DNA from 4 places in the Fictibacillus sp. 23RED33 genome. Region 2 is predicted to be linked to each of the others. Evidence: riboswitches for the same ligand, from Rfam matches in the RefSeq annotation. Region 2 holds a riboswitch; each other region holds the start of a gene.
What was found. Region 2 has a riboswitch for thiamine pyrophosphate ahead of tenA (thiaminase II). Riboswitches for the same ligand answer to the same signal wherever they lie in the genome.

Region 1 (8,269 bases), on a different contig from region 2:
CCATCGGTAAAATCGGAGCATCAGAAGCTTCCATCTTTATTAACCTGAATCCATTTTTCGCTCTTGTGGGTGCGTATCTCTTTTTAGGTGAACAAATCTTGTTTCAGCATGTTTTCGGATTTCTGCTTATCATCACAGGTGTCCTCTTAGGATCTGGTGCTGTTGAAGAGATTCGGAACAAAAGATTGCGCAAAAAACACGCGGCATAAAGAGAGCATCATACGAACATAAAAAACGACCAGAGATTAAAAAAATCTGGTCGTTTTCTTATTACAAGCTAGCAGAAGCCGTTTTCTTCTTCCGTTTCTGCAGCACCACATTTTGAATCGTTAAAAACACATTCCCGACCATCCAATAAAGAGGCAGAACGGCAGCAAGCTTCCATGCCGAAAATAGGATAACGATCGGCATCACGTAACCCATCATTTTGATTTGCGGATTTGAAGCAGCAAGCTCCGTTGTACTCATTTTATATTGGATAAACGTTGTTAAAGCCGCTAATACCGGAAGCAGATGCAGAGGATCTGCTGTGCCTAAGTTAAACCAAAGAAAGTTGTGCAATGCGATCTCTTTCGTTTTGATGATTGCATAATAAAACGCAAACAGAATCGGCATCTGAATCAAGAGGGGCAAACACCCCATCGATAACGGGTTAACTTCATGTTTTTTATAAACAGCCATCAGTTCATTCTGTAATTGCAGTTGAGATTCTCGATCTTTCCCCGTGTGTTTTTCACGAAGCTGTTGAATCTCCGGCTGAATTTCCTTCATCTTTTCCTGATTTTTCGTTTGTTTTAACGTTAACGGCATGATCAGGAATCGTATCACAATCGTCAAGAGGATGATCGCAATCCCATAGCTATCGTTAAACAGATACGCCACATATTGAATGAGCTTTGAAAACGGGTAGATGAAAAAATGGTTCCACACACCTGGGCTTTCTGCTGTAATCGGTGTGTTATTGCACCCGGATAATAGAAAAATCGCTAGCAATGAAAGAATGGATATATATTTCTTCAAATTTGTTCCTCCTTGTTTTTAAAAAAATCTAAGCAAACAAGGAGTAAACGTGCCCTTCTTTATCATCTGGCGTTTCTTTTCTAAACATTGTCCGTGCGATCTCGTCTCGAATGAAGCAATAGTTTTGAACGAGGTGAGAGTCGGTCATTCTCTTCTCGTAACATAGCCTGTCCTGCTTCACATGGTGATTTGATCTATGAACAAGAGATCGATGAACGACCGAAAGCTGCTTAGCTATAATGAACGTTAGTGCGATACTAATGGATAAAACTAATGCGTCCGTTTGATACAGCAGATCAAAAAACTCCATAAATCAAATCACCTCCTATACTTCATTATACAAAATTCTTACCCTATAAATCTATGATACAGAGATTTCGCTTCTGTCGTATTCTTCGTTCCATGAACAAGTGCACGTCCATCTTTAAAAAGAACGAGGCGGTGACTGCCACTTTGAAGCTCCAGTAAATAAGGATTACAGCGAACGTCACCATGTGGCAATAATCTTTTCTCCATCTCTTGTAAATCAATTTCAACAGCATGAGCGGGACGGATTTGAACAGTATCCCGACCGCAAAGAACAGCTGTTTTTAATGCAGCGCCTTTTTCTAAATAAGGATATGTTGGGTTAGCTCCGCAAGATGGACAATCTACCTTCTTCGCTTTTCCTATCCCTAATTGAACGTGCTGATTGGTCCACGTATCAAATGTTACGATCTTTTTCCTGATAGATGCATAGTCTTCAACTAAAATCTTTAACGCCTCGGCTGTTTGATAAGCGGTGACCATCTGTACAGCTGGAGAGATAATTCCTGCTGTATCGCATGTTTGTCCGTTCGCCGGAATCTTATCAAGCAAACAGTTCAAACACGGTCCATCTCCAGGTAAAATCGTGTAAGAAATTCCGTAGCTTCCAACACACGCTCCATAAATCCACGGAACTTTATATTTCTGCGCCAAATCGTTAATCAACAACCGCGTCTCAAAATTATCGGTCGCATCCATGATCAGATCGATACCCGAGATCAGTTCTTCTGCTTCCTCAATCCCCATGTCCATCACATGTGCCTGAATTTCTACTTCAGAATTAATCTGATTCAATCTGTTTTTTGCAGCGACTACTTTTGGCAGCTGTTTTCTTGCATCTTCTTCCGAATAGAGCTGCTGACGCTGAAGGTTCGTCCAATCCACGTAATCGCGGTCAACAAGAACAATCCGTTTTACCCCTGCACGAGTAAGAGCTTCAGCGCTTCCTGCTCCAAGGGCACCTGCTCCAACGATGAGCACGCTTTTTGTTCGAATTTTTGATTGCCCTTCTATACCGATCGGGCTAAATAATTCCTGTCTTGAATAACGCTCATTCACTTCACACTCAACCCTTCTAAAGGACTGCTCGCTGTTGCCGTTTCTTTTCTCGGGATTCTTCCCGCTTCATACCCTAACTTTCCAGCTTCTACCGCCATTTTCATTGCAAGGGCCATCTTTACAGGATCCTTCGCACCCGCTACGGCTGTGTTTAATAGCACACCGTCTGCTCCGAGCTCCATCGCAATCATCGCGTCACTCGCACTACCGATCCCTGCATCAACTATAACCGGAACCTTCGTTTGCTCAATAATAAATTTTAAATAGAGCGGGTTAATAATTCCTTGCCCGGAACCGATTGGAGAAGCGGCAGGCATGATTGCATGTGAACCAAGCTCTTCTAATCGTCTCGCGAGGACCACATCATCTGACGTATAAGGAAGCACGATGAACCCTTCTTTTAATAGCTCTTCTGTGGCTTTAAGCGTTTCCACTGGATCCGGCAACAGCGTTTTGTCGCATCCGATGACTTCTACTTTTACCATATCACATAATCCCGATGCTTTCGCCAGTTTTGCAATGCGTACCGCTTCTGCTGCCGTTTTCGCACCTGCTGTGTTCGGTAACAATGTGTATTTTTTCAGATCAAGCATCTCTAAAAAGTTTGGTTGGCTTTCTTCAAAGATGTTCATTCTACGAACTGCAAACGTCAAAATCTCAGAACCAGAAGCTTCTACCGCTTCTTTTTGTGTTTTAAAGTCCGGGTATTTGCCTGTACCTAAAAGTAATCGAGATGAAAAGGAATAGTGTCCAATGTTTAACATACAATCAACCTCCGCCAACAAATCGAACAAGTTCGATCTTGTCGTTTTCTTTTATTTGAGTTTCACTTTGTTTTTGATTATTGATGATCTCTTCGTTTACTTCCGCAATCACCACTTGGTCATGTAAGTTAAGGTGCTTCAGCAGATCTGTGATCGACTGCAAAGAATTTGGCACCATGACCGCTTCTCCATTTATCATAAGTTTCACGAATGATATACCTCGCTTTCAATATGGTCAGCAATCCTTTTTCCAGTTATAGCGGAAAGCAGAATGCCGTTTCGATAGTGCCCCGTTGCAAGAATGAGCCCCTCTTTATGTGGAGAAGGACCGATATAGGGTTGACCGGATAGCGTTTGGGGCCTGATGCCTCCCCATGCTTTTTCAAAATGAGCACCACTTAGTTCAGGAACGATTTGTTTTGCCTTCTCCATCAATTCAAATAGACCTGAAAATGTAACCTCTTCATTAAAGACGTGTGATGTACTTGTCGCGCCAACAAAAATTCGATCTTCTCGCTTTGGAACGAGGTAACAATTTTTGTATTTTACCGTACCTGTGAGTAGTAGACGCTGTGTTTTAAAGGAAAGACATTCCCCTTTTACAGGCACCATTTTTAGTGAAGGCTCGATATCTGAGCTCCACACCCCACAAGCTACTATGACGGAATCAGCATGAAACGTTTCCTTCGTTGTTACGACACCTGTGACTCTGTTGTTGGTTTGGAGAAGCCTAACCACTTCGGTATGCTCTTTTATCTCGGCACCGAGAATTTTTGCGGACTGATATAGGGCTCGAGTAAGCTTAACAGGTGACACTTGAGCATCTTTTTCAAAATAGAGAGCTCCCTTTACAAGTGAGGATAATGCGGGTTCTTTTATGATCAGTTCTTCAGCTGAAAGCCAGAAAACCTCTTCATCTTGATCTCGACGCTTGGCCGCTTCTCTTTTTAAATCATCCGCTTCTTCCTCTGTAAACGCGAGTTCATAAATCCCCTTCTGGATCAGTTCAATGTCTATCCCACAAACATCGAAAAGCTCCTGTGATAAAGGGGTAAAAGAGTCCCGACTTTCTTTTGCGAGCAGATAGAGTGGATGATTGGTCTCAAACTCCATCTCTGCACCGAGCATGCCAGCTGCAGCACTTGAAGCCCTGCTCCCAATTGTTTCTTTTTCAAGAAGCAGCACACGTTTGTTTCGTTTACAAAGCTCATAGGCGATGGAACAGCCGATCACGCCGCCTCCAATAATGATGGCATCATACGTTGTGCGCATCCCACACCTCCAGTTGTTGTTTGTACAGCTTCACCGCTTTTAGTGGTGATTCCGCTTCTAAAATGCCTGACATTACGGCGATTCCAGATGCACCTGTTCCGATGACATTCCGTACGTTTTCTGGTGTAATGCCTCCGATCGCGATGACCGGAATTGTGATTTGATCTACCACACGTTGAAGCTGATCTAACCCTCTTGGCTCCGCATCACGTTTGGAAGAAGTCTTAAAAATATGACCATACATGATGAAGTCGGCGCCGTTTTGTTCAGCATCCTGTGCTTCTGAAACAGAATGGACAGAGCAGCCGAGCATCATTTCAGGCAGAGCTCTTCGCACTTGTGACACATCTAAACTGTGATGTGTCAGCTGAACACCTTTTATACCTGTACAAAGCGCTACATCCACCCGATCATTTGCGATAATTTTAGAGGGAGGCACTCCAGCTTTCTGCAGAAGATGGATAAGATGACTGAGTTCTTTCGCAGACTTTGTTTTTTCTCGTACATGCAGCGCCGTGATGTACGGATGAATGAGTTTCGCTATCTTAACCAACTCTTCATCACTTTGCCTTCCCGTAGTAATTACATGAAGCTGTTTTTCCACAATAAAAAACCACCTCCTTTATGTAGCAAAGAGGTGGTTTCACAGTTTTAAGAATTTATAGCGTAGTATCTGATCCACACACCACTTCCCTACGCTGGTTCTAACCAAATCAGGTTCCAAGGGTCTTAAAGTTCACTTTAATCTCAGCCTTAACAAAGGCACCCCTAGTGGTAATGATTATTTAATTTTATATACTACTATTCTATCGATAAAGGGCTTTCATAACAACCAGTTGCAGAAAATAAGGTACAAAAAAACCAGTCGAAGTAAAATACTCAGACTGGTATTTATCTATTTTCTAGCTTCCTTAATATAAATCTCTACCCTATCACTTTTGTTTTCGGCAGAATCTATTGCATTCAAAAACAAAACGGCATGATTTTTTTGTTTGATGAATCTCACTACAAAGCTTCCTTTTTCATCTGCTTTAGAGGAACCAATCACTTTTCCTACCTGATCGGTAACTGTAACAGTTGATTGAGGTTCTGCCATCCCTGCAATCATTTCCTTTGTCACTTTAACAATGGTTGGAGCTTTAGGCGCAGTTTTATCTGAAACTGTAATAGTTACAACTTTTGACTCGTTGCCCGCTGCATCAGCAGAACTTACTGTTAATAAAGTTCCTACTTTTTGTGATGGGATTTCAATGGTAAAAGCACCATCTTTTGTCGCCTGGCCTTTTGCCAACAACTCTCCACCTACTAAAACAGTAATTGTTGATAGCGGCTCTGCATTGCCCGTTATTATAGTAGTATTATCGCTAACTTCATTAACAAAAGGGATGCTTGGAGCAATCTTATCGTTGTTTACAAAAAGCTTACCAAATTCAGATGGATAGTCATCACTACTGTATGAATAATTCGCTTCGTTTCCGGCTAAATCTATAACTTTTATATTCTTTACAAACCAATCTCCATACTCAGCATCGTTAGGTATTGATATTGAGATGTGCATCAATCCGCTTTCATCCAAATAATCAGAGCTTCCTTTTAACATCTGAGTACCACTTGGACTCACTAATTCAACTTCTATATATGCTGGTACGGTTTGAGAATCTTCAGCGTAAATGGTAAGTTTTGCTTCTTCGTTACCTTTTACTTCTGGTGTATGGAAAATCACTTTATTAATTGTTGGAGGTGTAAAATCAAATTCCGTGTTTTCTACAGAAAACGTATCAAATGTAATTGGATAGTTTTCTGCTGTATACACATTATCTAAAACATTACCTGCAAAGTCTTTAGCGATAATTTTAGAAACTCTCCATTCACCTGGTTCAGTGTAAGGCGGAATTGTAAACTCCCCTAAAAAGATGCCTTCATCGTTAGGAAAAAGGGCTGTGCTCGTTTCTGCTTTACCGGTAGGGCTCGTCATGTAAATCTCAATACTTTCGATACCACTGTTATCGTCACTTGCCGCAACTCTTACTGTATTGGAATCTTCAGTAACCATTGAATCTTTTTCAAATGTTACACTTTCAATCATTGGTGCATTCACATCGTCGTTATCGTTTACAACCAAAAATGTATCAAATCCAACTGGATACTCTTCTTCATAAAACTGATGATCAACATTTCCTGCATTGTCCTGTGTGTATACATTCCATACTTTAAACGTTGAATTTTTCATATAAGATGGAACGACAAAATCGGCTGACCATGAACCCTCTTCATTTGGATAGATTCCATCTATATAAAGTCGTTGTCCCATTTCATTTCTCAATTCTACTGAAAGAAAGTTGATTCCAGAGACGTCATCTTCTGCTACAAGCTGAATGGTATTATCTTTGCCTGCTTCTACGCTTTCATTCACAAATTGAATGCTTGATACCGTTGGTGCTGTATTGTCAGGATTGTCATTTAACACTTGAATGGTGTCAAAGAATGTTGGGTATTCACCCATATAATCGTCCCAATTATACTGATTGCCTGCTGCATCACCAGCATATATCCAGTCCACTCTCCACTCACCAGGGTCTGTAAACTGCGGAATCCACCACGTTGCTTCAAATGTTCCATCTTCTGTTTTTATAAAATCAGTTACGTGATTGTTTCCTCGTCCAGTTGTATTATAAAGCCCAAGAGTTATCCATTCTACTTCTGTATCATCACTCGCTGTTACAGTAACCTTTGTAAAATCACCGGCTTGTACTTGTTCTTTTTCAAACGCAATTGCATCCACAGTTGGCGCTGTTACATCTACTTCTTGCACTTCATTTAATATAGTAAAGTCGTAATCTTCAGGGTGCTCTATTTGTTCACGTGTAAACGTACTACTGTTATAGCTGTCATCGTATAGATAAATACTTTGAAGCTGCCACGTACCTACGTCTTCTAAAGAAGTAGCTGTAAACTGTCCACTCCAATGGTCTGGACCCAATAATTCAATTACATGCTCTTCTCCCTGCGGAGACAGATACGTGAGACGCGCTTCCAGCATAAAATAGGCAGAATCAGGTGCATAAAGATCAAACCCAACCTGTTCGTTTATTTTTGCTTGTTGCGGACTTACTGATAAACTCTCATACCTCGGAAAGTCATCGTTTGCAAAACTAGTAAAAGGAAAAATGCTTAACACCAATACTGCCATTAAAAATAATGAACCTAATTTCCTTTTCAACTCTTTCTTCTCCCCATTCCATTCATATCACTGCTTCATTATCATACAATAACAACTGGGAAAATAAAGATATATTTTGATAATTTTAGAAAATAGTTCTAGATTACTAAATAACATAAAAAAGTGCTGCCGAAACACTTCAGCAGCACCCTTACGAATCTATTTTTTTATAGAAGCAGATAAGCCAGTGGAGTCGCTAGGATTAACGCCAGCACCGTGCGCTGGAACCAGATCAGCACAAGCTTCGGCACACTCACCGGAATTTCTGTAGACAACACACAAGGAATACTAGCTGAGAAAAACAGAATGGAAGCTACGGATACGACGCCGATTACGAATTTCGTTACAAGTGCCGCTTCAGCTACTAAGAGTGCAGGCAGGAACATTTCAGCAACCCCGATGGAAGCCGCTTTTGCCGCAAGCATAGCGTCGGGAAGCTGCAGCGCCCATGTGATCGGGTAGAAAACGTAACCCAGCCAGTCAAAGACAGGCGTGTATTCTGCCAACAAAAGGGCGATTAAACCGACACTCATAATGGAAGGCAATATACTCATCGCCATCAGAAAGCCATCTCTTAAATTAGACCAAATGTTAGTCAAGAATGCAGGGGCGTTCTGAGATGAATCCA
Region 2 (8,269 bases):
GGATCTGAAAAAATCTGGCCAGCTGATCTTGTTTTCATCGCGATCGGTTTTGAGGGTACAGAACTGCCAGTCTTAAAAGAATTTGGTGTTGAAGTCAAACATAACAAAGTAGATGCTAAACATGGTGACTATAGAACAAATGTAGATGGAGTATTTGCAGCAGGTGATTCTAGACGTGGTCAAAGTTTAATCGTTTGGGCGATCCAAGAAGGACGTGATTGTGCACGTCAAGTGGATCTATCGTTGATGGGAAGTACGGTTTTGCCTTAATACTTTTTTCCATGCTACAATAAACTCCAAAAGCCAAAAGCTTTTTATCTATGATAAAATAGGGCTTAGGCTAAAACAATTCTTTTATTTATAAGGAGTAGACGCATGGAAAAAGTACTTATTTTTGGACACAAAAATCCAGATACTGACACGATTACATCAGCTCTCGTTTACGCTGACTTGAAAACTAAATTAGGACAAAACGTAGAAGCTATTCGCCTAGGTGAGATCAATGGTGAAACACAATATGCATTAGATTATTTTAAAGCTGAACTTCCGCGTTTAGTTGAACATGTCTCTGCTGAAGCAAACGCGGTAATCTTAGTTGACCATAATGAACGTCAACAAAGTGCAAATGACATTGACAAAGTAAGAGTATTAGAAGTTATTGACCATCATCGTATCGCGAATTTTGAAACAAGCGATCCTTTATACTATCGTGCTGAACCTGTTGGCTGTACAGCTACAATCTTAAACAAGATGTACAAAGAGAAAGGCGTTCAAGTTGAGAAGAACATTGCCGGACTTATGCTTTCTGCCATTATTTCTGACTCATTGTTGTTTAAATCACCTACTTGTACAGAAGAAGATGTTGCCGCAGCACGCGAGCTTGCTGAAATTGCTGGTGTAGATGCGGAAAAGTACGGTCTAGAAATGCTAAAAGCAGGTGCTGACTTAAGTGATAAATCTGTTGAAGAATTGATTTCACTTGATGCTAAAGAATTTAATATTGGTGAAAACAAAATTGAAGTTGCTCAAGTGAATACGGTTGATGCTAGCGATGTATTAAAGCATCAAGAAGACTTGGAATCAGCGATTACGAAAGTGATTGCAGACAAAGGTCTAGACCTGTTTATGTTTGTGGTAACAGATATTTTAACAAATGACTCGACAGCGTTAGCTCTTGGTAAGAGATCACAATCTGTTGAAGAAGCTTATAACGTTAAATTAGAAAACAACACAGCCATCCTTAAAGGTGTTGTTTCTCGTAAAAAACAAATCGTACCTGTTTTAACAGAAGCGATGAGCAAATAAATGAAGATTTTAAAGGGTAATGCCATACTACGGCTTTGCCCTTTTACTTTGTTATACAAAGGTCGTGTTTCTAAAAATAGTTGACAATCTAAAAGAGACTGCTATCATTTAAGACAGAAACCAACTATATAAAAACGAACCACTAGGGGTGCCTTTTATAAGGCTGAGATCAAAGTGCGACTTTGAGACTCTTAGAACCTGATCTGGATTATACCAGCGTAGGGAAGTGGTGTTGCGGAGTCTTTATTCCTGTTTTGAATTCTCCATATACAACCACTTTCTTAGCTGAGAGTGGTTTTTTTGTTGGATAAAACAAGGAGGATTCATATGAACACATTTACTGATATCTTGCGAGAAAGAGCGGCTTCTATTTGGGAAGCGAACCTTCAACATCCATTTGTGAAGGGAATTGCAGATGGTGACCTTTCTTTAGAACGGTTTAGGTACTATGTATTACAAGATTCGTATTATTTATCTCATTTTGCAAGAATACAAGCGATGGGGGCTGCAAGAGCTGAGGATTTGTATACGACTTCTAGAATGGCAGCACATGCACAAGGTACAAATGACGCGGAGTTAGGACTTCATGAGACATTTATGAAACAGCTTGGAGTGACAGAAGAAGAACTAGCTGATTTTGAACCTGCTCCCACTGCTTACCATTATACATCTCACCTTTACCGAGTTGCAGAGTCTGGAAGTTTGGGAGAAATTATCGCAGCCATTCTGCCTTGTTATTGGATCTATCAAGAGATTGGTGAAACATTCAAAGGGGCGACACCACAAGAACCCATCTATCAAGAGTGGATCGCTGCATATGGCGGTGAATGGTTCACAGAACTTGTACAAGAGCAGATTGATAGACTGAATCAATTGGCTGAAAAAGCAAGCGATGTAGAGAGAAATAAGATGATTCAACATTTCTTGATCAGTTGTCAGTATGAGTATTCCTTCTGGGAGATGGCTTATACATTGGAAAAATGGCCGATTCCATTCAGCCTGACCACGTCGACGATCGGGAGTGAAGGGTAGTATGCAAAAGGGGTTAAAGTTAACGGATATCCTTGTAACAATCGTAATCTCTATCGCATTTGGCATACTGTATAAGATTTGGGGACCTCTATATTATGCCGTAAAACCGTTTGGCCTTCACATCGATCAGTTGATATATGGGATGTGGTTCATGGCGGCGACCGTTGCATTCCTAATCATTCGAAAGCCTGGAGTTGCCTTATTGGCTGAAATTGCTGCTTCTTCAGGAGAATTTTTGATGGGATCTGAATTTGGACTTGAAGTGTTACTATACGGACTCATTCAAGGATTGTTTGCAGAATTTATCCTATTCGCATTTCGTTATAAACGATTTGATCTTTTCGTCATCTCACTTGCTGCACTAGGTTCATGTGCAGGATCTTTAATCATGGACTTTTACAAAGGATATATCGGTGATCTTTCAACATGGAATCTAACATTATTTATCGTATTTAGAATAATCGGTTCTATCTTGTTTACAGGATTGTTTGCCGTTTCTATCGCAAAAGCTTTAGAGGCTACAGGTGTGACGAATTTAGTACGATCTTCGTCAAAAAAGGATCATGAAGCGTTAGATCAATAACTGAGGTGGTTGGATGACAAGCGTAACTTCTGTGAGAAATCTGAGATTAAAGTTTCCGGACGAATCAAAATTGCTGTTTAGAGATATGAGTTTGTCTATTAATCGTGGTGAAAAAGTGCTTCTTCTTGGCACCTCTGGATGTGGCAAATCCACATTGTTGCAGGTTCTGTCTGGACTCGTACCACGAACAATTGATATTCCTATGAAATGTGATGAAATACAAATCCCTGATCAATGGGGATTTGTATTTCAAGATCCTGATACTCAGTTCTGTATGCCTTATGTTGATGAAGAATTAGCATTTGTTCTTGAGAACTTGGAAGTGCCTCGAGAAGAGATGTCTAGCAAGATTTGTTCTTTATTAAAAGAGGTTGGTCTTGAGCTTGAGAACATTCATACACCGATTCAACATCTATCTGGTGGAATGAAGCAACGATTAGCGATTGCATCTGTATTAGCACTGAAACCAGATGTAATATTTTTAGATGAACCAACTGCTTTTATTGATGAAAAGGGTACAGAACAAATTTGGGAAACGGTAAAAAGAATATGGAAAGATAAGACGTTGATCATTGTTGAACATAAAATTGAGAAAATCCTAGATTTTGCTGATCGTCTCATTGTATTTACTCCAGATGGAGAAATTCTAGCTGATGGAAACACTTCAATGGTCTTTACTCATTATAAGGAAAAGATCAAAGAGTTTGGAATTTGGTACCCTGGTGCATGGGATGATTATAAACGAGAACCAATCATGAATAACAAGAAAGAACTTTCAAACACCATGAAGTTACAGATTTTCAAAGGATATCGAAACAAAGAAGTTAAGATCGTGGTAGATCACTTAGTGATCCATTCAGGAGAATGGGTCACTATAATGGGTGAAAACGGAGCAGGAAAGAGTTCAATATTATTGGCTCTGATGCAGCTCATAAAAACATCTGGAGACTATTTTATCAATGATGTACCTATTCGAAAAACGAAAGACATCTCTGGACTTCTTTACCTCGTATTTCAGAACCCTGAATATCAATTTTTAACAAATTCAGTTCACGATGAAATAACCTATGGATTAAAAAACGACCAAGAAATTGAATCCGATGTAAAAGAGATACTCTCTTCTCTGGAGTTGACAAGCAAAAAGGAGCAACATCCTTATCAATTATCTGTTGGTCAGAAGAGACGTCTAAGTGTGGCCACTGCTTTTTTACAAAAGCCAAATATTTTACTTCTTGATGAACCAACTTTTGGTCAGGACTCTTTAAACACGTTTAAGATTTTGGAAATGATCGAACAAGAGCGTCAAAAAGGAACGATCATTCTCATGGTCACACATGATCATCATATTACCGAACGTTTTGCAACACGGTTATGGGAGGTACAGAACGGTAGAATTGTAACTAATCTTCAACTCAATAAAGGTGGTAACGTACAGAGGGAGATTCTGCATGAATTCATTATTTAGTGGGAAGTACACTTGGTTACACAGCATAAATCCATCTCTAAAACTACTAACGATATTGGGTCTGTTCATATTAGCCATCAACATTCATTATCTTAACTTTATGGTCGGTTTTTCTTGCGTGATCTTAACATTGTTTATATTCGGTACAGGATATTCTTATAAACAATTACTCTTACTATCTCTGCCCTTTTTGTTTGTTTTTCTTTCAACTTCTTCTTCCATGATTCTATTTGGAAAGGGAGAAACGATCTTGTTTAAATGGGCATATATTCAAATATCAGAGGAGAGTTTGATAAGAGGCATTCATTTAGGATTTAGAGCTTTATCATTTGCGATACTTGGATTGATATTTGCTTTAACTACCAAACCAGTTATGCTGTTTTATTCTCTCATGCAACAACTTAAACTGCCTCCCAAGTTTGCTTATAGTTTTATGGCGGCCATACGATTGATTCCTATCATGATTGAGGAATACCAGATCATTATGAATGCTCAAAGGGTAAGAGGATTAGAACAAAAGAATTATTTTCTAAAAAGAATGCAAAGGCTTGCGATTCCTTTATTATCACAAAGTATTCGCAGAGCTTATCGAATAGCCGTATCAATGGAAGCAAAACGATTTCAATCAAACAGAAAGAGGACCTTCTATTATGAGGTCGGTTTTTCAAGAAATGATCTAATATTCTTATGCTATTTTCTTGTTCTGATAGGAGTCGCCTATCTTTTTTCTAACCATTTTCCATTCCTACCAAATACGGATGTGAGATATTTATCTGATTGAGAGACTGAAACTATATTCCTTCAGTCTCTTTATTTCATTAAGGTGATGTTATCATTTTGTTTCATCAGCACGGTATGTCTGCCTTCTTTAATCTTCAAATATATAGCGTTAGATACACGAAGCTTCTTACCATTCTCAAAAAAAACCATGTAATGTGGTTCTGTTACGAATGAATCTCCGATGCTAATTACTTTATCCGTTCTTTCCTTTTTAACGATGAAACCTCGATACTCACTTATATTAAATTCATCCTTTAAATAACCAGACCATGCAAAGAACAACAGAAATCCCGCAATAAATGTACAAACGGTCGAGCTTACTTTTTGCATTTTCTCACCTCAGTTTTGTTTATGACGAAAGAAGGAAAAATAATAGAAGGGTTTGCATCAAATTGATCTAATACTAATGAAACAATAAAATTACCTTTTTTCTTTTTTAATCAACTTGTTATGCCATGAAGTGAGCAATAGCAATGCGAGGAATGAACCGAGTAGCGTAAGTGTCATGTCCCATTGAGCATCCCAAATATCTCCTTGAGCACCAACAAAGTCTTTTGTTTCACGTTTTGCTATCTTGCCAGCGAGCCATTCAGCAATTTCATAGAGTGCTGCTATTGCCAACGTAATACTTATTGCAATAAATTGGACCCATTTTCCTAAACGCAAAGGTGTATTTAAAAGCAGAATCTCGCGTATAACAATCGCCAACAAACCTTTCATAAAGTGGCCAAAGCGATCATAGTGATTGCGGTTCAAATCATAGTGCTGCTGCAGCCAATCGAAAAAGGGAACGTCATCATAGGTATAATGTCCACCTATGAATGTCAAAATCGATAATAAAGCAATGATGCAATATGTAAGAGAATTGAACCTTAGCTTTTTATAAAGGAAGAAAACGAAGATTATAGCTATAACAGTTGGAGCAACTTCTAGTATCCATATTGGATAATGTGCAGGTTTAATAAGTGACCACAGGAAAAAGAAGAAAACGATGATTAATAGAACCACATGGATTTTGTTAACTTTCATGATCTATCCCTCACAATCTAACATTAGTATTGATATGAAGTTAGAAACGTATTCTTTTGTTGCGTAAAAACAATTTTAAATAAGGATGTGATACATCATGACTAAAAAAATCGCAGTGGCTATTCTTCATGGAATCGGTAATCAAAACGAGGATTTTTCGGATTTATTTATTGAAGTGCTTTCCAAAAGATTCTCTCAACAGATTAAACCTTTTTATGCAACTCCTGAAAAAGAACTGATCATCCAACCTATATACTGGGGAAGTGTCTTTAACGAAAGAGAATCACACTTGTGGCAAAGACTGAATAAAGAAGACAATCTAGATTTTAAGCAGTTAAGACAGTTTGTCATCCACTTTTTTGGTGATGCCATTGCCTACCAGCCTGTAGCCGATCACAATCCGAACTATATTAAAGTACATGAGGTATATGCTAGGGGACTTCGAAAATTAAGTGAAGTGGCTGGTGAAGATGCACCACTCTTTGTCATTGCACATAGTTTAGGTACCGTGATTTCGAGTAATTATTTTTATGATCTACAATTCATTTCTGAAGAAATAGCTGAAGATGTCTTGCGAAACATGGAAAAGACTCCTTTAGAAAAAGGTGAGACTCTAACAAGCTTTTATACATTAGGAAGTCCATTGGCGTTATGGGGTCTCAGATATGCAGATTTCGATAAGCCCATACAAGTTCCATCGCCACATTTAAAGGATCATTACCCTGAGATTCAAGGAAAATGGGTAAATATGTACGATAAAGATGACGTGTTCGGTTATCCTCTGAAAACGATCAATGACTCTTATGATCGAGCAATTGCTGTTGAGAAAGAAATAAATAGCGGCGGCATTATAAGCAGTTCTACACCACTCTCTCACAATAATTACTTTAAAACGAATGAAGTCATCAATGACATTGGTGATGATTTAGCTGAAATATGGAAGCAGTTAAATTTAGCACCTCAGCGAAAATAACGTTTCTTCTCGTCCACGAATACATTAAAAACATCTTATTAAATGGACGGTTGCCGAATGGATAATCAGCAAAAACAACAAATTGGCGGTGTTATACAGGCAATTGGAACAGTCATTTCGGCGATTGCCAACACGCCGATTTCGGTCTTTAGTGATCAGTTTCAGGAAGATCTTGATTTAATAGGAAATGTTCTGCAAGCTACTGGAAATGGTTTAATTGCTGATGGACAAATCCCGTTTACCCTCAAGAGAATCGGAAATGAAGTCCAAGCCATTGGAAATACGACGGTAATCGCAGGTATGGTCTTACCGTTAGAAGATGATACTTCTCAAGTCTTGAATATTAAAGGGAACTTACTTCAAGCATTTGGGGCAGGGATTGTTCTAGGTGTTGAATTCGACAATGAACTAGGCGATTCACCCTCGAATCAGGGGATAACCATTATTTCAAATTTACTTCAAGTTGCTGGAAACTCATTACAGGCATTAGGTGGGAAATTTGAACTTGACCATCCGAATGAAGATAAAAGCTATAGTGAATCCTTAATATTTGCAGGAAGTTGGATCCAGGCTGCCGGTGCCGTGATTTCAGCGTTACCACGTCAGTAAAGGGGAGATACAAGTGGAGGAATTTCATAGTACTATTAATCGTTTTATAACCGAGAATAATATAGATGGCATTCATATGGTTTTAAGGGAATCATGTCATTCTGTACAGGATGCTGCGAGAGCACTAAATGTTTCCCAACATGATTTCGTAAAAAACATTTGTCTTTTAGATAATAAAGAACAGCTCATCTTAGCCATTGTGAAAGGTGAAGACCGGGTGAGCACCACACGTGTTGGAAAGGCTCTGAATATTGAACGCCCTCGTCTCGCAACAGAGGATGAAATATTAGCTAATACTGGATTTCCTGCAGGAGGAGTTCCGTCATTTGGATTTAAAGCCATTTTTTTAGTTGATCCAAAAGTAACGGAGCTTTCATACATATACACGGGAGGCGGCTCTCAGTTGTCATTGATAAAAGTAGAAACAAATAGTATGTTACAAGCGAACAAAGGACAAGTCATTCGTATTAGAAAATAAAAAATCTTAATAATC
Region 3 (8,269 bases), 290 kb from region 2:
TTCTCCTTCAAGTTGCGTTTTTTCCCAATAAAATAAGTATTCCCCCTTAACTTTATCACACTTTAAGTTTAAGAGAGAATACTTTTCATTTTTTACTCTACTGATAAGATGAATGAATAGATCGGCTGCTTACCGTTATGAATTTCAGCTTCCGCATCGGGATACTTTTCTTCAATAAATTCAGCAAGTTCCTGTGCCTCTTCCTCAGAGCTATCTTCACCATAGATGATCGTAACGATCTCTGAATCTTCATCGAGCATATTTGAGAGTAGTTCTTTCGTTACTTCTTGTTTGTCTGTCTTAGAAGTTAGAATTTTTCCTTCTGAGATTCCCATAAAGTCACCTTTAGCAATTTCAACACCATCGATAGATGTATCACGAACTGCATAAGTAACTTGGCCTGACTTAACAGAAGTAATGGCTTCGTTCATCTTCTTTTCGTTCTCTGCCATATCAGCAGAAGGATTGAAAGCTAATATAGAAGCGATACCTTGTGGCACTGTTTTTGTGCGGATGATCACAACTTCTTCATCAACAACACTTGCAGCTTGTTCAGATGCCATGATGATATTGCTGTTATTCGGAAGGATGAACACTTTCTCTGCGTTAACCTCAGAAATTGCTTTTACGATATCCTCAGTACTTGGGTTCATCGTTTGTCCACCTTGGATAACTGATGCACCCATTGATGAAAACATCTCTTCGATGCCTTCACCCATAGCAACCGTAACGATACCATATTCCTTTTTCTTCTCAGGAGTAGGAGTAGATTGTGAGTAGGAAGGAATCACTTCATTCTCGCTCTCTAGAATCGCTGAGTGCTGCTCACGCATGTTTTCGATCTTGATGTTGATCAAGCTTCCGTAACGATGCGCAAGTGTTAGCATATTACCAGGTTGCTCCGTATGGATGTGAACTTTTACAACGTCCTCATCAGCTACAACAAGCAAAGAATCACCATGTTGACTTAACTCATTACGGAAGTTGATCTCATCGAATGGATTGTTTTTGATCTTTTTTTCTTCGAACCTTACCATAAATTCTGTACAATATCCGAAATGGATATCTTCCGTCTTCATGTGCATCTGTGCTTTATGATGCTCGGCGTTAACAAGTTCACCCATCGAAGGAGCGTTAACAGATACTTTCGGCAGCTCTTTGCCTTCAAGTACAGCTAAAAACCCTTCATAAACAGTGACTAACCCTTGTCCACCAGAATCAACAACGCCAACTTCTTTTAGAACCGGAAGTAGATCAGGAGTACGGTTTAAGGAAGCTTTCGATTCTTTAACAAGCTCTTTCATAATGTATAGAATATCGTCTGATTTTTTAGCTTCTTTAACTGCTTTTTTTGCAGCGTCTTTAGCTACAGTTAAAATCGTACCTTCTACTGGTTTCATAACTGCTTTATAAGCAGTTTCTACACCTTTATCAAATGCATTGGCAAATTCAGCAGCGTTAATCGTCTCTTTTCCTTCGATTGATTTAGAGAATCCTCTAAACAACTGTGAAAGAATAACACCAGAGTTTCCGCGCGCTCCCATTAATAAGCCTTTAGCAAAAGCACTGGCAACAGCGCCAATTTGACTAGACGTGTTTTTTTCTACTTCTTTTGCACCAGAAGTAATCGTTAAGTTCATGTTCGTTCCTGTATCACCATCTGGTACAGGGAAAACATTAAGTGCGTCGACCATTGCTGCATTCCGTGTTAAGTTTGAAGCACCCTCGAGTACCATTTTTGAAAACTTTTTTCCATCTAATACTTTTAAAGACACAAAACTTCCTCCTAACTAAGGGGTTGTCACCCTGACACCCTGAACGTAGATATTGACTGAGTCAACCGCCAAACCAAGCATTTGATCCAGGGTATATTTCACTTTGTTCTGAACGTTATGAGCCACTTCAGAAATCTTTGTTCCATAACTAACGATGATGTACATGTCAATATGTACTTCATCCTCTTCTTGTCGAACAACGATCCCTCGGGAGAAATTTTCACGTCCTAAAAGTTCAGTTATTCCATCCTTTAATTGCTTCCTTGATGCCATGCCAACAATTCCGTAACAATCAATTGCTGCTCCACCGGCTATAGTGGCAATTACTTCATTAGAAATATCAATTTGACCATAGGTTGTTTTCATTTCAATGGACATGCTTATATCCCCCTTTAATTTGTTAAATGGCTAACAAATATTTTACTATACATCAGCCTATTTTGAAAGGACTACTACATTTCACACTATGTAAATAGTATTGTCAAGGAAATTTACTTGAAAACCTTTTACGAATATGTTGCATTGCTACTGAAGTCATGCTAATATTATTTAGTATTTAACATACGATTGAATTGATGCAAAGCTTTTTTGCTGTAAAGGAGGTTCACCTACATGGCTCGTAAATGTTTTATTACTGGAAAAGGACCTAAAACTGGTAACAAGCGTTCTCACGCAATGAACAAATCAAAGAAAAGCTGGGGAGCTAACGTCCAAAAGGTTCGTATTCTTGTGGACGGAAAGCCTAAACGCGTATACGTATCTGCTCGTGCCCTTAAATCTGGCAAAGTTGAACGTGTATAAATAAAAACAGCAGCAACCGCTGCTGTTTTTTTCTTTGTCCAAAAAGCGCTTTGATGACCAAAATAGATTCAAGTGGACAGTATTTTCTTTAAACTGGACAGTAAATCATCCAATCTTAAAATTATTCTCTTTTAAAAGACTCTTTCTAAATGATTGTTGCTTTTTGGGTATTTTCTTTTTCTCATCTTAGGCAAGTTGATTGGAGCGTAAGGTTGCCTGCCTGCAACATGAGGTGCTTCTCGCAAGGCATGCGACGAGGAAGTTCACTTCGTTAGCATAAACTTGTAGACGCAGGAGCAGAGAGACAAACTTGAAGCGGTCAGGTGGAGACTCCTAATGGCGCAAAGCGGCAGGAGGCTCACCGTTCGCCCCATGGAAAGCGTGCAACCTGGAGCGGAAATCAACTACTTTCACAGAAACCGACTATACACGAAACCAAATATTCAAAAAACAAACAAAAAAAGCGCACAAGCGCTTTTTTTGTTTGTTATCCTTTTTTGAAAGAACCTAAGACGGCACGTACGAAGCCTCCCAAGAATTTAGGAAGTTTAATGGTATAAAATTTCATCTTACCCCTCCTCCAGGCCCATAAAAAATGATAAGAGCTAAACAATAAATACTTTATTCCCCTTTTTATAAAAAGGTGCTTTGGGGCCTGTATTCCGTGATTTTTTAATCACGGCTCTTTACCATCAATATTATGCCGGAGTCAAAAGAATAAGTACCACTTTTATTTACAAGCTCATTGGAAACACATAACGATGAACCAGCCTGAAGTTTAGCTTGGTCTAACGGGTATTTAAATCCCTCTAAGGTGATACCTGTCACTTCTTCACTTTGAGCCAGAAATGAGATATATGAGTATCTGTGATCTTGCTCAATTTCATAACATCCAGGTAGATGAAGTGAGATCTCATTCCTTGTATCCTTAATCCTTACATCTGCAAGATTACTCCGACTTTTAAATAAAAGTTGGATGTTCATCAGTTCGTGATCTAACCTTCCACCAGTCGCACCGAATATGAGAATTTGTTCTGGATTCTGTTTCAACGCCCACTCTAATGCGATCTCCATGTCAGTGGAATCTTTTTCTGATCGGTATTGATTCACTTTTATCGAAGAGTTCATTATACTTCTTCTCTCATCATCAGAAACAGAATCAAAATCACCAAATGCATACTGTGGAAAGATATCATTTCTCAATAAAAAGAGGGTTCCTCTATCGACACCGATCCAAATATGATCCGTTGATAGATCATATGGCTTCAAATCAGGAATCAAATGCTCCGGACCTCCTGCAACTATGCTTATCTTCATGCTGCTTGATGGCGACCGTTATGAGCAGCGTGCAGTAGTTTAGGAGCTGTGTTTGTTAGTAGTATAACGACTAGAGCAGTAATCCCGAAAATAACGACCATGAACGATCCGTTGTATAAGAACGAATAGAGCCATATGTTCATCTCTTCTGCTAGATCACTAAAGAATATAACTCCTGATAATACATGTGAGATCGTTCTTAACAAGCAACCTACGAAAATTCCTGTAACCATCAAGAACGTTCTCTTGCTGGCACCTTGAGTGATAGACGGCGCAAATGCCCCCGCAACGCCCGCTAGAGCGAACGCTAACGGATAGTCTAAGATCATCTGTGCTGGATGAATAACGTAAGGGTTCACAAGAAGCTGAAGCAGTCCTACAGCTAAGCCTGTAAGCACCCCTGCCTTTAGCCCTCTTCTAAAAGCCATTAAAAAGATTGGAACCATCTCTAACGAAACAGAACCACCTTGTGGCCAAGGACCAGCAAATTTAATTAAGCCTAAAATCAATGATAAAGCTGACATGATAGCGATTTCTGTTAATAATGATATGTTGTTTGCTTTCATACATGATAACCCCCTATTTTCTATGCTAACAGAAAAACAAAAAAAGCAACCGGCATGTGAGCTCGGTTGCTTTTTAGATATACATTCAAAAAGTCATACGACTCCACATCCCTACGCAGGTATGATCCAGCTTCAGGTTCAAAGGGTCGGGAGAACACTCCCCTCTCAGCCCTTTAAAGGACTCCCCCTGTGGTTGCTTATTTAATTTTCTTTAATCAATTATACACCACGAATGGCTTTTATTGCATCCTTTAAATCTTTCTTCCCATAAATGGCAGAACCAGCAACTAATACATTCGCACCAGATTCCACACAAAGACGAGCTGTTTCTGGATTTACACCGCCATCAACTTCAATCTCAACGTTCAATCCTTGTGTTTGTACGAGATCGGACACCTCTTTGATCTTGGGCACTACGCTCTCTATGAATGCTTGTCCACCAAACCCAGGATTAACAGTCATTAACAACACAAGGTCAACATCTTGTATTATGTGTTTGATAGAATCGACTGGTGTTGCTGGATTAATCACCACACCCGCTTTTACACCTTGTTGTTTAATGAGTTGAACCGTTCGATGTAGATGAGGTGATGCTTCAACATGCACAGAAATAATATCTGCACCTGCTTTTGCAAATTCTTCAATGTATCGATCTGGATTTTCAATCATGAGATGTACATCTAACGGAAGTTTTGTAACAGGTCGGATCGCTTGAACAACCAGTGGTCCGATCGTGATGTTTGGTACGAAATGGCCATCCATCACATCAACATGAATATAATCCGCACCCGCTTCTTCTACAGCTTTTATATCATCGCCTAACCTTGAGAAGTCAGCCGACAGAATAGATGGAGCTATTTTAATCATCAGTACCTCCGTTTTTGATCTTTAATTTCTTGTAAAAAACTTACGTAATGGTCGTAGCGGAACTTTGGAACGACTCCGTCCTCTACCCCTTTTTTAACTGCACATTTCGGTTCAGACGTATGTGAGCACCCTCTAAATTTGCAATCGCCTCGAAGCTCGTCCATTTCTGGGAAGTACATCGATAAGTCTTCCGCTTCAATATTTAAGAAATCTAGCGAGCTAAACCCAGGCGTGTCAGCAACTAAGCCATTACCAAAGAGAATGAGTTCCACATGACGAGTCGTGTGCTTCCCTCGGCCTAAATGGCTTGAAATCTCATTTGTCTCAAGCATAAGCTCTGGATTGATCGCATTCAAAAGGGAAGATTTACCAACTCCAGACTGCCCTGCAAAAACGGTAACTTTATCTTTGAAAAGTGGATAGAACATTTCAAGACTATCATCTGTTTTTGTCGAAGTTGGAATGACTTCATAACCTAATGTTTTGTAAGCCTCTATATAATGGTTGATTTCCTCGATCTCTTCAGGTTTCTGTATAAGATCCATTTTTGAGATACAAATAACAGGTAAGATATCGTTCGCTTCAATATGAACAAGGAAGCGATCTAATAAAAGCGTGCTAAAATCCGGTTCAGTAGCTGAAAAAACTAGAATGGCTTGGTCTACGTTCGCGATAGGAGGACGAACTAGCTCGTTTTTGCGTTCCTTCACATCAAGAATGTATCCATCTGTAATGTTGCTTGACTCGTATTCTACCCAGTCCCCTACCAATGGATTTACTTTCTTTTTGCGAAAATTACCTCTTCCTCTGCATTGGAAAACTTCGGCCTTACCATTTTCCTTAACGTAATAAAAACCAGCGAGCGCTTTAACAATTCTTCCTTCAGGCATGCTTAATCACCATCGTCCCCTTCCTCATCATCATTATTATCATTACTCATTCTTGCGTTAGCACTTTTAGCATCATCATAATTTATCGTCTCAGATTCCTCTTCTTTTCCGTTGATATATACAACGTAAGAAGCAGAACCTCCCTCAGCGATCGTCAGAGGCAGCTGATATTTCTTTTTGTCTGTAATCTGTTCTTCAACAAAAACTTCATTTGAAGCGTTTTTATCGGAATATACAATTCTTACTGTAACTGGTTCTCTTCTGTCCTTCTTATCTAGCTTAACTTCGATATCCTTTGTCACTGTACGGTCTTCGGCGGGTGGTTCCTCTTCAGCAGGAGGCTCTTCTGATTCTTCTTGGCCATCAGAAAGAACGACAGAGATCGTTGCTCCTTTTTCTACTTGCGTAAAAGGAGATGGATTTTGCGAGATCACTCTTCCTTTTTCGACCGTATCAGAGAACTCTTTTGAAAATTCAACGGTAAGACCAGCATTCTCAGCAAACGTATTTACATCTTGTTCTGTCGCACCTATTAAGTTTTCAACTTGAACGGTTGGTGTTCCAGAACTAACTGTTAGTGTAACTTCAGTTTCTGCAGGTGTTACTTTTTCATCACGATCAGGACTTTGTTCGAGCACCGTACCTTCTGGCTCTGTGTCTGATTCTTCATAGTCGATATTGATCTGTGAGAAGCCATCTTCTTTCAAACGTTCTTTCGCATCTTCTATATTATAGCCTTCTACATCAGGCATATTTTCCTTTTCAGGTCCTTTTGATACGAATAACGTAACGATTGCTTGCTGTTTCACTTTTGTTCCTGGAGATGGATCCTGCCTTACTACAAGACCTTCTTCAATCTCGGGATCAAATACTTCCTGCCGTTTCACTTCAAGCCCTTCGGCTCTCAAGCTATCAAAAGCATCTACATATTCTTCTCCCGCTACATCTGGAACACTGACTTCTTCAACATAAAAGATAGAAGGCATCATCGTGAAAGCAGCTATTCCCGCACCGCCTAACAAAAGAAGTGATATAAGTAAAATAAGCCACCAGTTTCTTTTCTTCTTAGGTTTTTCGGGCTTTTTCTCTTTTTCTTTTTCTCTTTCTTCTTCTGCTTTCTTCACAGGTGTTTCGATTGGTGGCACGACTATAGGAGGAATGTACTTTGTTTTCTCATCTTCCTCGTTTTCTTCGTTCCACTTTTGCTCATACATACGATCTGGATCTAACGCTGAACTCATATCCCTCAACAGTTCATCAGCACTGTCATATCTTTTTAAAGGATTTTTCGCCAACGACTTTAAAACAATATTCTCCACACTCTGTGGGATTTCAGGATTCAATCTTCGTGGTTCGATCACATTTTCTTGGAGATGTTTTAACGCAACCGACACCGGCGAATCTCCAACGAACGGAACTCTCCCTGTAACCATTTCATAGAGTACTGCTCCGAAAGAATAGATATCAGATTTTGCGTTCGCGATACCGCCTCTTGCTTGTTCAGGCGAAAAGTAATGAACAGATCCAAGAATAGAGTTTGTATGCGTGATCGTTGCTGAAGTAATAGCGAGCGCAATTCCAAAGTCTGTTAACTTTGCTATACCGTTATCAGTAATTAATATATTATGCGGTTTAATATCGCGATGAATGATTCCATGATCATGAGCGACCGCCATACCTGAAACGATCTGCTTCATAATATGCAGAGATTCTTCTACCGAGATTTTGCCATGTTCTTTTATGTATTGCTTTAGTGTTTTTCCCTGCACATATTCCATCACGATAAAATAGATCTCTTCATCTTCTCCAACATCATAGATACTCACAATGTTCGGATGGTTAAGACTCGTTGCTGATTCAGCTTCTCTTTTAAATCGTCTGATGAAATCTTCGTCTTTATTAAACTCAGATCGTAGAACCTTTACTGCTACATCTCTATCTAATATTAAATCTTTTGCTCTATAAACGATGGCCATTCCGCCGTCACCGATAACTTCTAAAAGCTTGTAGCGGCCACTGACTCTTTTTCCTATCATGTTATTGCTTCCCCTTT
Region 4 (8,269 bases), 680 kb from region 2:
ACCTAATAGTTTACCTTCTGTTTCACGGCGTATGATATCCAGCTTTCCATCTGTCTGACCAACATGAAGGCCATCTGCATCAACCGCCTTCATCAAGTCTAGATCGTCATTCACGATAAAAAGAACATCATGTTCTTGACAAACTTCCTTTGCACGTTTTGCCATTTCTAACTGATTTTGACCACTTAAACAGTTCACACCTTTTTCCCGGAACTGAAAGGCAGTAATCCCGCCTTCGATCGCTTGCAAGAGAATACGATAAAAATCTTCTGGTGAACTGCAGTTCATCGTTCCAGCTACAAAATAAAGTGATAGATCTTGTTCTAAACGTGTTTTAGCTTTGGTTCTCATCTATTTGCCCCTTCCTTCAACATGTGATCTTGCCAGTGGATTGTTTCATGAAATATTTCATGGGTAGTCTCTAACTGAAAAAGCTGGTCAAGAAGATTTTGTTGAAAGCTTCCCGGTCCTTGAGCAGTTTTAACAGCTTCTTCTGCCGCTTTAGTAAGCATTAATATAGCTAATGCGGTTCGTTCTAAGACTGGCATGTTTACTGTCTCCTTTGTGACTTCTTTTTTCAGATTGGCTTGATATAGAGCTACCATTGAGGTAGCAAAGCATCCTGTACCTGTGACATAGGAAAGCATCGGATCACCATGAGAAAGCACGATAGCTTTTTCACCATCTGAAATAACATCCTTACTTCCAGTCATGGCGATAAGACAGCCTGTTTGCTTTGCCGCAGCACCCGCAAGCTTGATCAGATCATCTTCAGAGGTCGCCAAATCACCATCCACACCTTTTCCTTCCCAAGCCCCTTCAGCCAGAAACTGCATTTCCGCAGCATTTCCGCAAATTGTCAGAATTGTTCGGGGTCTGACCCCTTTCAATTCTGAATATTCAAATAATAACTTCTTTATGAGCTCTTGCCTGAATGATGATAGACCTACTCCTACTGGATCAAGGACAACTGGAACCTCAGCGCAAAATGCTTTACGAAGTGCGAGTATCATAGATTTTGCTGAAGCTTCATCTATTGTTCCAATGTTCAGGACTAACGCATCGGCAACCCCTACAGCTTCTTCAACTTCACATGCGTCATGCACCATCATTGGACTCCCTCCTGCTGAGAGGACTCCATTGGCCAGAAAGTTCATGGTGACATTATTCGTTATATGATGAATGAGTGGCTTTTCTGCTCTAATCTGTGAAACAAACGTTTTCCATTCTTGTATCCTAGTATTGTTCATGTGCAATCCTCCTATAGGCAAAATGATTGACCGGTCCATGACCTGAACCAACATCGATTCCATGTTCAATTGCGGTCTGTATATATTTCTTAGCATGCACGATCGCACTATCGACCTTTTTCCCGTATGCAAGCTCTGCAGCCAATGCTGCTGAAAACGTACAACCCGTTCCGTGAGTATTTTTCGTTTGAATCCGCTTCTCTACAAGTTCAATCATCTCTATGCCATTAAATACCAGATCCGAAACAAATTCACCGTTTCCAAAGTGTCCGCCTTTTACTACAACATGATCAGCACCCGAATCAAACAAAACTCTTGCCGCTTCTTCTCTAGCCTCGCTGCTGTTTATCGTTATACCTGTTAATGCTTCAGCTTCAGGAATGTTTGGTGTGACGATCTTCGCTAGCGGTAGCATACATGTTTTCATAGCATGTAATGCTTCTTCTCCTAACAATGTAGCCCCACCTTTTGCGATCATAACTGGATCGACCACTACGTTTTCCCATCCGAATTTAGTTATCATATAAGCTGTTCTCTCAATATATTCACCTGAAAAGAGCATTCCAGTCTTTATCGCATCCGGCGTCAAGTCACTGCCTATAGACACTAACTGAGCTTCTAAACCTTCTATAGAAACTGGATATACGCCTTGAACGCCTGTCGTATTCTGTGCAGTGACTGCCGTAAGGACCGACATACCATACACCTCTAACTCTTGAAACGTCTTTAGATCAGCCTGAATACCTGCACCACCGCCACTATCTGATCCTGCAATCGTAAGTGCTTTACTTACCTTTATCAGTTGTCCCATATTCATCTACCTCCTAATTCCTAATGCAAAAAAAGCCACCCGCTGATTGGCGGGTGGCTTAAAATTTCATTTCATAAAGGAAACTGTTATCCACACCGCTTCCCTACGCCAGTATGAACTGGATCAGGTTCAAAGGGTCGAAGGTCACAACCTTCTCTCAGCTTAAAATAAGCACCCCTAGCGAAAATGACATTATTGAGTTAACACAATCCTACTCATACATAAACAACAATGTCAATTATTTTTAGGTTACGTGTTTCAAAAAGTTTAACCATCTTTAAATACGGGGAAATAATAACTAACACACTATTACAACATAAAAAAAATAGAATTTAAACAATTGTAACAAAGAGCAGCGAACAGAAATAAAAATGACAAATCATTAACATTTTTCCCAAAAGGTGGTGAAAACATAGCACTTTAGATACAATGTATAATTTTTTCAGAATTTTCAAATAAAATGGTTGTCATTAGGCATCTTGCTCAGTATACTAGTAGAAACCTAGAAACATAAAAGGTTAATTGGATAGGGAGATAATTTTAAGGAGGGAAACAGGATGAAAGACAAAAACACTTCTTTTAACAAGAACCAAAATGAGATGGTGCAATACAAACAACAAAAAAGAGACCCATTTGCCTTCAGCCTTATTGCCCAAATGGTATTAGATGAGGCCCTTCACAATTATTACAAAGCGTATTATGAGAGAGAAATTGACATTGCCTTGGATACAAAAGATAAAGAACGTTTTATGAAATTAAGCGCAGAATACAAAGCGTTTCTCAGCTAGTGCTTTAAAACGGCACACCACTTAAAAGGTGCCGTAAAAGCCAAAACACCCTTTCAGCAAACGGATCATCCGTGCTGCAGAGGGTGTTTCTGACGTCCCAGTTACTGACAGGTTAACACATATCTCTTAAGACATAGTTGTCGGTGATTCCGGCTTTTTCTTTTGTTCTGTTTTTCGTCTCCGCCACCATACATAAACCACAATAATTACAATCAGCCAAATCGGTGCTAATCCTAAAATACTCACTACAATTAATGAAATCGCAGACATTAAAAAGTTTACCGTATCCATAAAAAGCACCTTCGTTTTTGCCCACGTATTTAACCCTTCTGTTTGAAGTTCTTGCGCTTTTAAATTTTTCACTTCAAATTGTATCGTAACCGTTGAGTAATCACTTTGATTTTTCAAAAAGTTTAAGCGCCCTTCTACCTGTTCTATCTCTTCTTGTACGGCAGCTAGGTCACCAGATATCTTTAATAAGTCTTCTGTCTTCTGTGCGTCCTTCATAAAAGCCTCAAGACGTTCCCTAACTTGTTGCTTTGCTTTCAACCGTGAAGTCAGATCAACATATTCTTCTGTAACGTCTTCTCCAGTAACATTTTCGTGTGGTGTTCCTTTACTTAAACTTCGAACATCATCTAAAAACACACGAAAACTTTTCATCGGCACACGAACAACCATCACACCAGATTCATCATTCTTTTCACCTATACTAGTAGTAGACTCAACCATATATCCGCCTGTCTTCTCTGCCGTTTCTCGAACAGTCTCCATCGAGCTTTGCAATTTATCCACTGCGATCATGAGATCAGCGTTATAAATTACTTTCCTTTGGTTTTTTAGTTGCTGTTCCGCTTTATCATTATCTGATTCACCATTCCTACTTCCCTCTTCTGATGAACTCTCTACCTTGGCTTCTGACTGTTTCCCACCACTATCTTGATCTATAGCTTTATCACTTTTCGAACTGCTCTCACTGCTGCATGCACTCAACAGAAGTACAGCAACAAATACCCACAATTTCCATTTTTTCCACATATCGTGATACCCCCTTTTTCGCTTAGACGCTTTTTAGAAGAAAAAGGTTTCAGTTCCCAAAAAAACCAACCTATTGAATGATTTTTTCTGAGACATTTTTGTGATAAAATAGTGTCTGATGATTTGTAGTTTGAAAAAAAACCGATTTATGCTAGTATGTACAGGATAAGTAAGTGGTTTACTGGAGGAATAGCATGTCAATGATAGGAAGAAATGATCCGTGCTATTGTGGCAGCGGAAAAAAATATAAAAAATGTTGCTTACATAAAGAAGAGCAAACACGTGAAGTATCCTTCCATCAAGAAGGACTCATCAAATATGCCTTGGAGAACTATCAGCAGGATTTAGCTGAACGTACATCCAAGTATGTGAAAAAGTACCCTGTGGCTAAAGAGCAAGAACAAACATACGCAAATATTGCAGTTTGTTGGGAAATTTTCTGCTCAGAGATTAAGGATAATAAAACGCCTGTACAACTTTATGTAGAGAAAGTGAAGAACGCTGTTAAACCAGAAGTCGCGGAAATACTAGCTGGTTGGACAACAGCTTCACCATCCCTTTATAAAGTAATTGAGCAGAAGACAGGATTCATCTTTACCGTACAGGATATTTGGACAGAAGCTGTGTATGATGTAACAATCAATGCTGCTGAAAAGCCAAAAACAGAAAGTGCTCTACTTGGAACACTCGTTTCAAACGGCATCAACCATGAGTTTTATGTTGGATATGTGGAAATGCCTATGACTGAACTTCCACCGTTAAAAGCTGCGATAGAAGATATTCAGCCACAAAGCGATGCGAACGAAATATTTAGAAGCGAGTTCCCTGCTGTACTTCAGCTCTCTTTGATTGATATTAGTGCTGGTGTGCCTCAGTCTCAACCTGAGAACACAGCAACTGGTACAACAACGTCAAGAGTTGAAAAAACGGAAGAAGCAACGGATTTGAAAGATGAAAAATACAACGCTGTAACTGAACTCGTTAAAGCGAACGCTGAGACAGAAGTTGTTGAAGAAGCAGAAAAGCTTTGGAGCGAGTACATTACAGAAAGTAAGCCTGCTATCCGTAAAGAAGAGATCTATGCGGCTGCTCTTGATTACCTCGTCTCAAAAGACATTAGAGGTATCGCTTCAACTCAAGCAGAAACGGCTAAAAAGTATGGCGTATCACCAGCTAGTCTATCTTCACGTTATCGTGAAATGAAAGAATTATTAAGCGTATAAACGATTACTTGAATAACCCGCCTATTGTTTTAGGCGGGTTTTATCATGCAAAAAAACAAGATCTCCTTTATAAGGAGTCTTGTTTTTTATTACGCTCTAGCCAGTAATAAACGGGCAGTCCAGCAACAGTTATAAAGATTGCCGTAAAACTATCAATAGGGTCGTTGAGTATAGTCGCGACAACAATATATAAAGAGCCTAAGATCGCGAAAATAGGAACGACTGGAAATAACGGTACGCTATAGACTCGCTTTTGGTCTTTATTGCGTTTACGCAGTTTAAACACAGCATAAAAAGCAAATATATAAAAGATGTAAACCGCAAATATAGCCATCTCTGATAGATAGTCTGGATCTGTAACAATCATCATCATAATAGCAATTACTACTTGCAAATACGTAGCAGCGATAGGAGTACCATATTTTTCACTGACTGAGCTGAACGTTTTTGCCATCGGAAGCTGATTTCTTTCTGCCATAGCAAAAGGAACACGTGGAATGGTTAAAATCTTACCGTTCAAACAACCAAATATGGATACCGCGATGCCGACTGCTATTAGTTTCCCGCCTAGTGATCCAAAAAGGATCGTTGCTGCTGCTGATGCAGAATTCTCTCCTAGTCTTACGATTTCTGAAGCAGGTAAAATGTGAAACAGTGCAATGTTAACTAACAGATATGCTGCCATAACGACCAAGATTCCACCAATAATAGCTTTAGGTAACGTTTTTCCGGGATCCTTCATCTCACCTGCTACGAATCCAACCATCAACCAGCCATCATAAGCAAAAAGTGTCGCTAAAATCGCTGCACCCATTGATATTTCAACAACTGCCCCACTTGAAGCATTTAAGATCTGTTCATTTCCTTGTGTTAATCCAAAAACAATGATCAGCACGATCGGAACCAGTTTTCCTATCGTAAATATATTTTGGATAAAACCTCCATACTTTGTGCCAAAGTTATTAACGACGGTGAGAAAAAGTACAGTTCCTATTCCAATCCAAGGTCCTAAGTATTCTTTCCATGAGAATAAATGAACCATTAACGAACCGAAATATAATCCTAGAGCACCGATCACCGCCGGCCCATAAATAACAGTTTGAACCCAACCACTCAAGTATCCCCAGAGCTTACCGTAAACTTCTTCCATATAGACATACAAACCACCTGTCTTTGGAATCTGCGTTGCCACTTCAGCGATCGTTAATCCGCCAGCTAACGTGATCAACCCTCCAAGAGCCCAAGCTAATAGTGCAAGGTTGGAATTTCCTGTATACTCAAGCACACTTCCAGGTTTCATAAAAATCCCTGATCCAATAACCGTTCCAATAACGATGGACATGGCTACGGAAAGCCCAATATCTTTTTTCAATGCTGTGTCTTGATTCATGTTGTGTTCACTCCCTAAAAAAAAACCAAAAAACAAAATGTCCATCTGAAAAAGACTAGTGTCACTTTAACACATACAGCATTGAGCTGTCACTACCTCGCTAAAAAGACAGTTAATTCAGTTTTTTGAAAATGTTTTCTATAGAGTCGGAAAAATTCAGAGTTCCTTTCGCCGTAATAACTGTTTTTTGATAAAAGCTTTCTCGATCAAATTATTGAGCTGTCGTTCAAGTTCCTTTTTTTCTTTTACATTCGATTCATGTCTTATTTTCTTCTTCAGTTCACGAATCATGAGCTTTTCTTCTGATGAAAAATGAGAAGAATGCAACAACGTAATCACCTCATTTCAGATTTGATTCACTGAACTTCCTTCTATTTATTAGGATAAGTTAATCTCACATCCATAACCTTTCATGTGTAATAAAATCTAACACTCTATTTCCAGATGTGAATTCCATTGTCACAATTTTTATAAGGTGTTTACTTTTGAAAGCCAAATCTTTTTATAGTCTACTTTTAAATTTTCCAAATTCAGGCTTGAGTTCATAAGATAAAGATGGTAATATTTGTTTTGACAGTACCTTGCAATAAACAGTACTAAGTAAAGTGGTGATGTATTTAGTGAACGTTCAGTTTAAAAAAGGGGTTCTTGAACTATGTGTTTTAGTTCTCACTTCACAAAAAGATCGATATGGCTATGAATTAGTGGAAGAGATATCCAAAAAATTCGAGATCTCAGAAGGTACGATCTATCCACTCGTTAGACGATTAACAAAAGAAGGCCTCTTTTCCACTTATCTTATGGAATCTACAGAAGGACCACCGAGAAAGTACTATAAGATTACAGAAAAAGGAATAGAGATGAAAGAAATTCTTGTGGATGAATGGAAGCAGTTTACAAAAGGGGTAAGCGAAATGTTAGAGGAGGAATAATGTGGACAAAAATCAGTTTTTACAGCAAATAGAAAAAAACATAAAACCACTTGGAGCTAGTGAACAAAGAGAAGTTTTAGATGATTACGAAGAATATTTTGAGATGGGTTATGAGAGTGGAAGAACAGACGAAGATATCATTAAAGGTCTAGGAAGTCCTGCCAAGATCGCCAAGGAAATCCTCGCACAAACAGAAATTACAAAAGCAGAAGAAGATCCTTCTTTAACGAATGTATTTCGTGCAGTAGCTGCAACATTGGGATTAGGCTTATTTAACCTTATTTTTGTCTTAGCACCGTTTATCGTACTATTATTGTGGCCGTTCGTGATGATCGTGATATCAGGTGCATTCCTCATATCACCAATTCTTTTGCTCATTCAAGACGGATTAACGATCAACTTCTTAAAGGATATTTTTCTTATTTTCGGTTTAGTAGGTCTAGGACTCTTATTGCTAGTAGGTTCGATCAAATCATCAAGAATTGTTTACAAGTTAATCTTAAGATACCTTACCTACAACCTGAGAATCATTAGGAGGAGATACTCATGATTCAAAAGATACTACGAACAGCTTACTTCTTAATCGGTATTTCAATAATAGGCAATGCCGTTCTATTTATGATGGGTGAATCTCCATTTAATCTTGCAAAAATAAATGAGCAAAAATCGATTGTTGCCTCCTCCATTAACGAAATTAAGATTGAAAGCAGTGTAGGAGATGTATTTGTTCTACCTCATGATGGTGATCAAATAAGTATATCGATGAAAGGAAAGACAGAAAAGAAATTCTCCGATGACTTTTCACTCTCTGTAAAAAATAATAAAAACAAGTTAACG

Region 1: linked by a shared signal. The riboswitch ahead of tenI (thiazole tautomerase TenI) and the one ahead of tenA (thiaminase II) in region 2 are both predicted to bind thiamine pyrophosphate.
Region 3: linked by a shared signal. The riboswitch ahead of thiT (energy-coupled thiamine transporter ThiT) and the one ahead of tenA (thiaminase II) in region 2 are both predicted to bind thiamine pyrophosphate.
Region 4: linked by a shared signal. The riboswitch ahead of thiD (bifunctional hydroxymethylpyrimidine kinase/phosphomethylpyrimidine kinase) and the one ahead of tenA (thiaminase II) in region 2 are both predicted to bind thiamine pyrophosphate.

Annotation. Positions count from the first base shown of each region.
Region 1 is NZ_JACZDX010000007.1:41,868-50,136, forward strand. Features, by position in the region: gene IHV09_RS18370 (DMT family transporter) at 1-209, shown strand, start outside; gene yidC (membrane protein insertase YidC) at 271-1,020, opposite strand; gene IHV09_RS18380 (hypothetical protein) at 1,049-1,330, opposite strand; gene IHV09_RS18385 (MoeB/ThiF family adenylyltransferase) at 1,369-2,385, opposite strand; gene IHV09_RS18390 (thiazole synthase) at 2,382-3,149, opposite strand; gene thiS (sulfur carrier protein ThiS) at 3,154-3,348, opposite strand; gene thiO (glycine oxidase ThiO) at 3,354-4,421, opposite strand; gene tenI (thiazole tautomerase TenI) at 4,405-5,025, opposite strand; TPP riboswitch at 5,095-5,201, opposite strand; gene IHV09_RS18410 (Ig-like domain-containing protein) at 5,317-7,641, opposite strand; gene IHV09_RS18415 (YjiH family protein) at 7,809-8,269, opposite strand, start outside.
Region 2 is NZ_JACZDX010000001.1:1,363,029-1,371,297, forward strand. Features, by position in the region: gene IHV09_RS07065 (glutamate synthase subunit beta) at 1-270, shown strand, start outside; gene IHV09_RS07070 (manganese-dependent inorganic pyrophosphatase) at 376-1,305, shown strand; TPP riboswitch at 1,440-1,547, shown strand; gene tenA (thiaminase II) at 1,633-2,337, shown strand; gene IHV09_RS07080 (ECF transporter S component) at 2,339-2,920, shown strand; gene IHV09_RS07085 (ABC transporter ATP-binding protein) at 2,934-4,385, shown strand; gene IHV09_RS07090 (energy-coupling factor transporter transmembrane component T family protein) at 4,369-5,166, shown strand; gene IHV09_RS07095 (hypothetical protein) at 5,196-5,495, opposite strand; gene IHV09_RS07100 (DUF2238 domain-containing protein) at 5,586-6,194, opposite strand; gene IHV09_RS07105 (chemotaxis protein) at 6,292-7,167, shown strand; gene IHV09_RS07110 (DUF6944 family repetitive protein) at 7,210-7,776, shown strand; gene IHV09_RS07115 (aminoacyl-tRNA deacylase) at 7,790-8,254, shown strand.
Region 3 is NZ_JACZDX010000001.1:1,070,562-1,078,830, reverse strand. Features, by position in the region: gene IHV09_RS05665 (DAK2 domain-containing protein) at 93-1,775, opposite strand; gene IHV09_RS05660 (Asp23/Gls24 family envelope stress response protein) at 1,791-2,153, opposite strand; gene rpmB (50S ribosomal protein L28) at 2,388-2,576, shown strand; gene spoVM (stage V sporulation protein SpoVM) at 3,064-3,144, opposite strand; gene IHV09_RS05645 (thiamine diphosphokinase) at 3,249-3,893, opposite strand; gene thiT (energy-coupled thiamine transporter ThiT) at 3,890-4,459, opposite strand; TPP riboswitch at 4,551-4,657, opposite strand; gene rpe (ribulose-phosphate 3-epimerase) at 4,679-5,326, opposite strand; gene rsgA (ribosome small subunit-dependent GTPase A) at 5,326-6,216, opposite strand; gene pknB (Stk1 family PASTA domain-containing Ser/Thr kinase) at 6,219-8,252, opposite strand; gene IHV09_RS05620 (Stp1/IreP family PP2C-type Ser/Thr phosphatase) at 8,249-8,269, opposite strand, start outside.
Region 4 is NZ_JACZDX010000001.1:686,246-694,514, reverse strand. Features, by position in the region: gene thiE (thiamine phosphate synthase) at 1-351, opposite strand, end outside; gene thiM (hydroxyethylthiazole kinase) at 348-1,250, opposite strand; gene thiD (bifunctional hydroxymethylpyrimidine kinase/phosphomethylpyrimidine kinase) at 1,237-2,061, opposite strand; TPP riboswitch at 2,145-2,250, opposite strand; gene IHV09_RS03700 (IDEAL domain-containing protein) at 2,619-2,849, shown strand; gene IHV09_RS03695 (DUF4349 domain-containing protein) at 2,976-3,887, opposite strand; gene IHV09_RS03690 (YecA family protein) at 4,082-5,110, shown strand; gene IHV09_RS03685 (APC family permease) at 5,178-6,500, opposite strand; gene IHV09_RS03680 (hypothetical protein) at 6,657-6,830, opposite strand; gene IHV09_RS03675 (PadR family transcriptional regulator) at 7,121-7,432, shown strand; gene IHV09_RS03670 (HAAS signaling domain-containing protein) at 7,434-7,982, shown strand; gene IHV09_RS03665 (DUF4097 family beta strand repeat-containing protein) at 7,979-8,269, shown strand, end outside.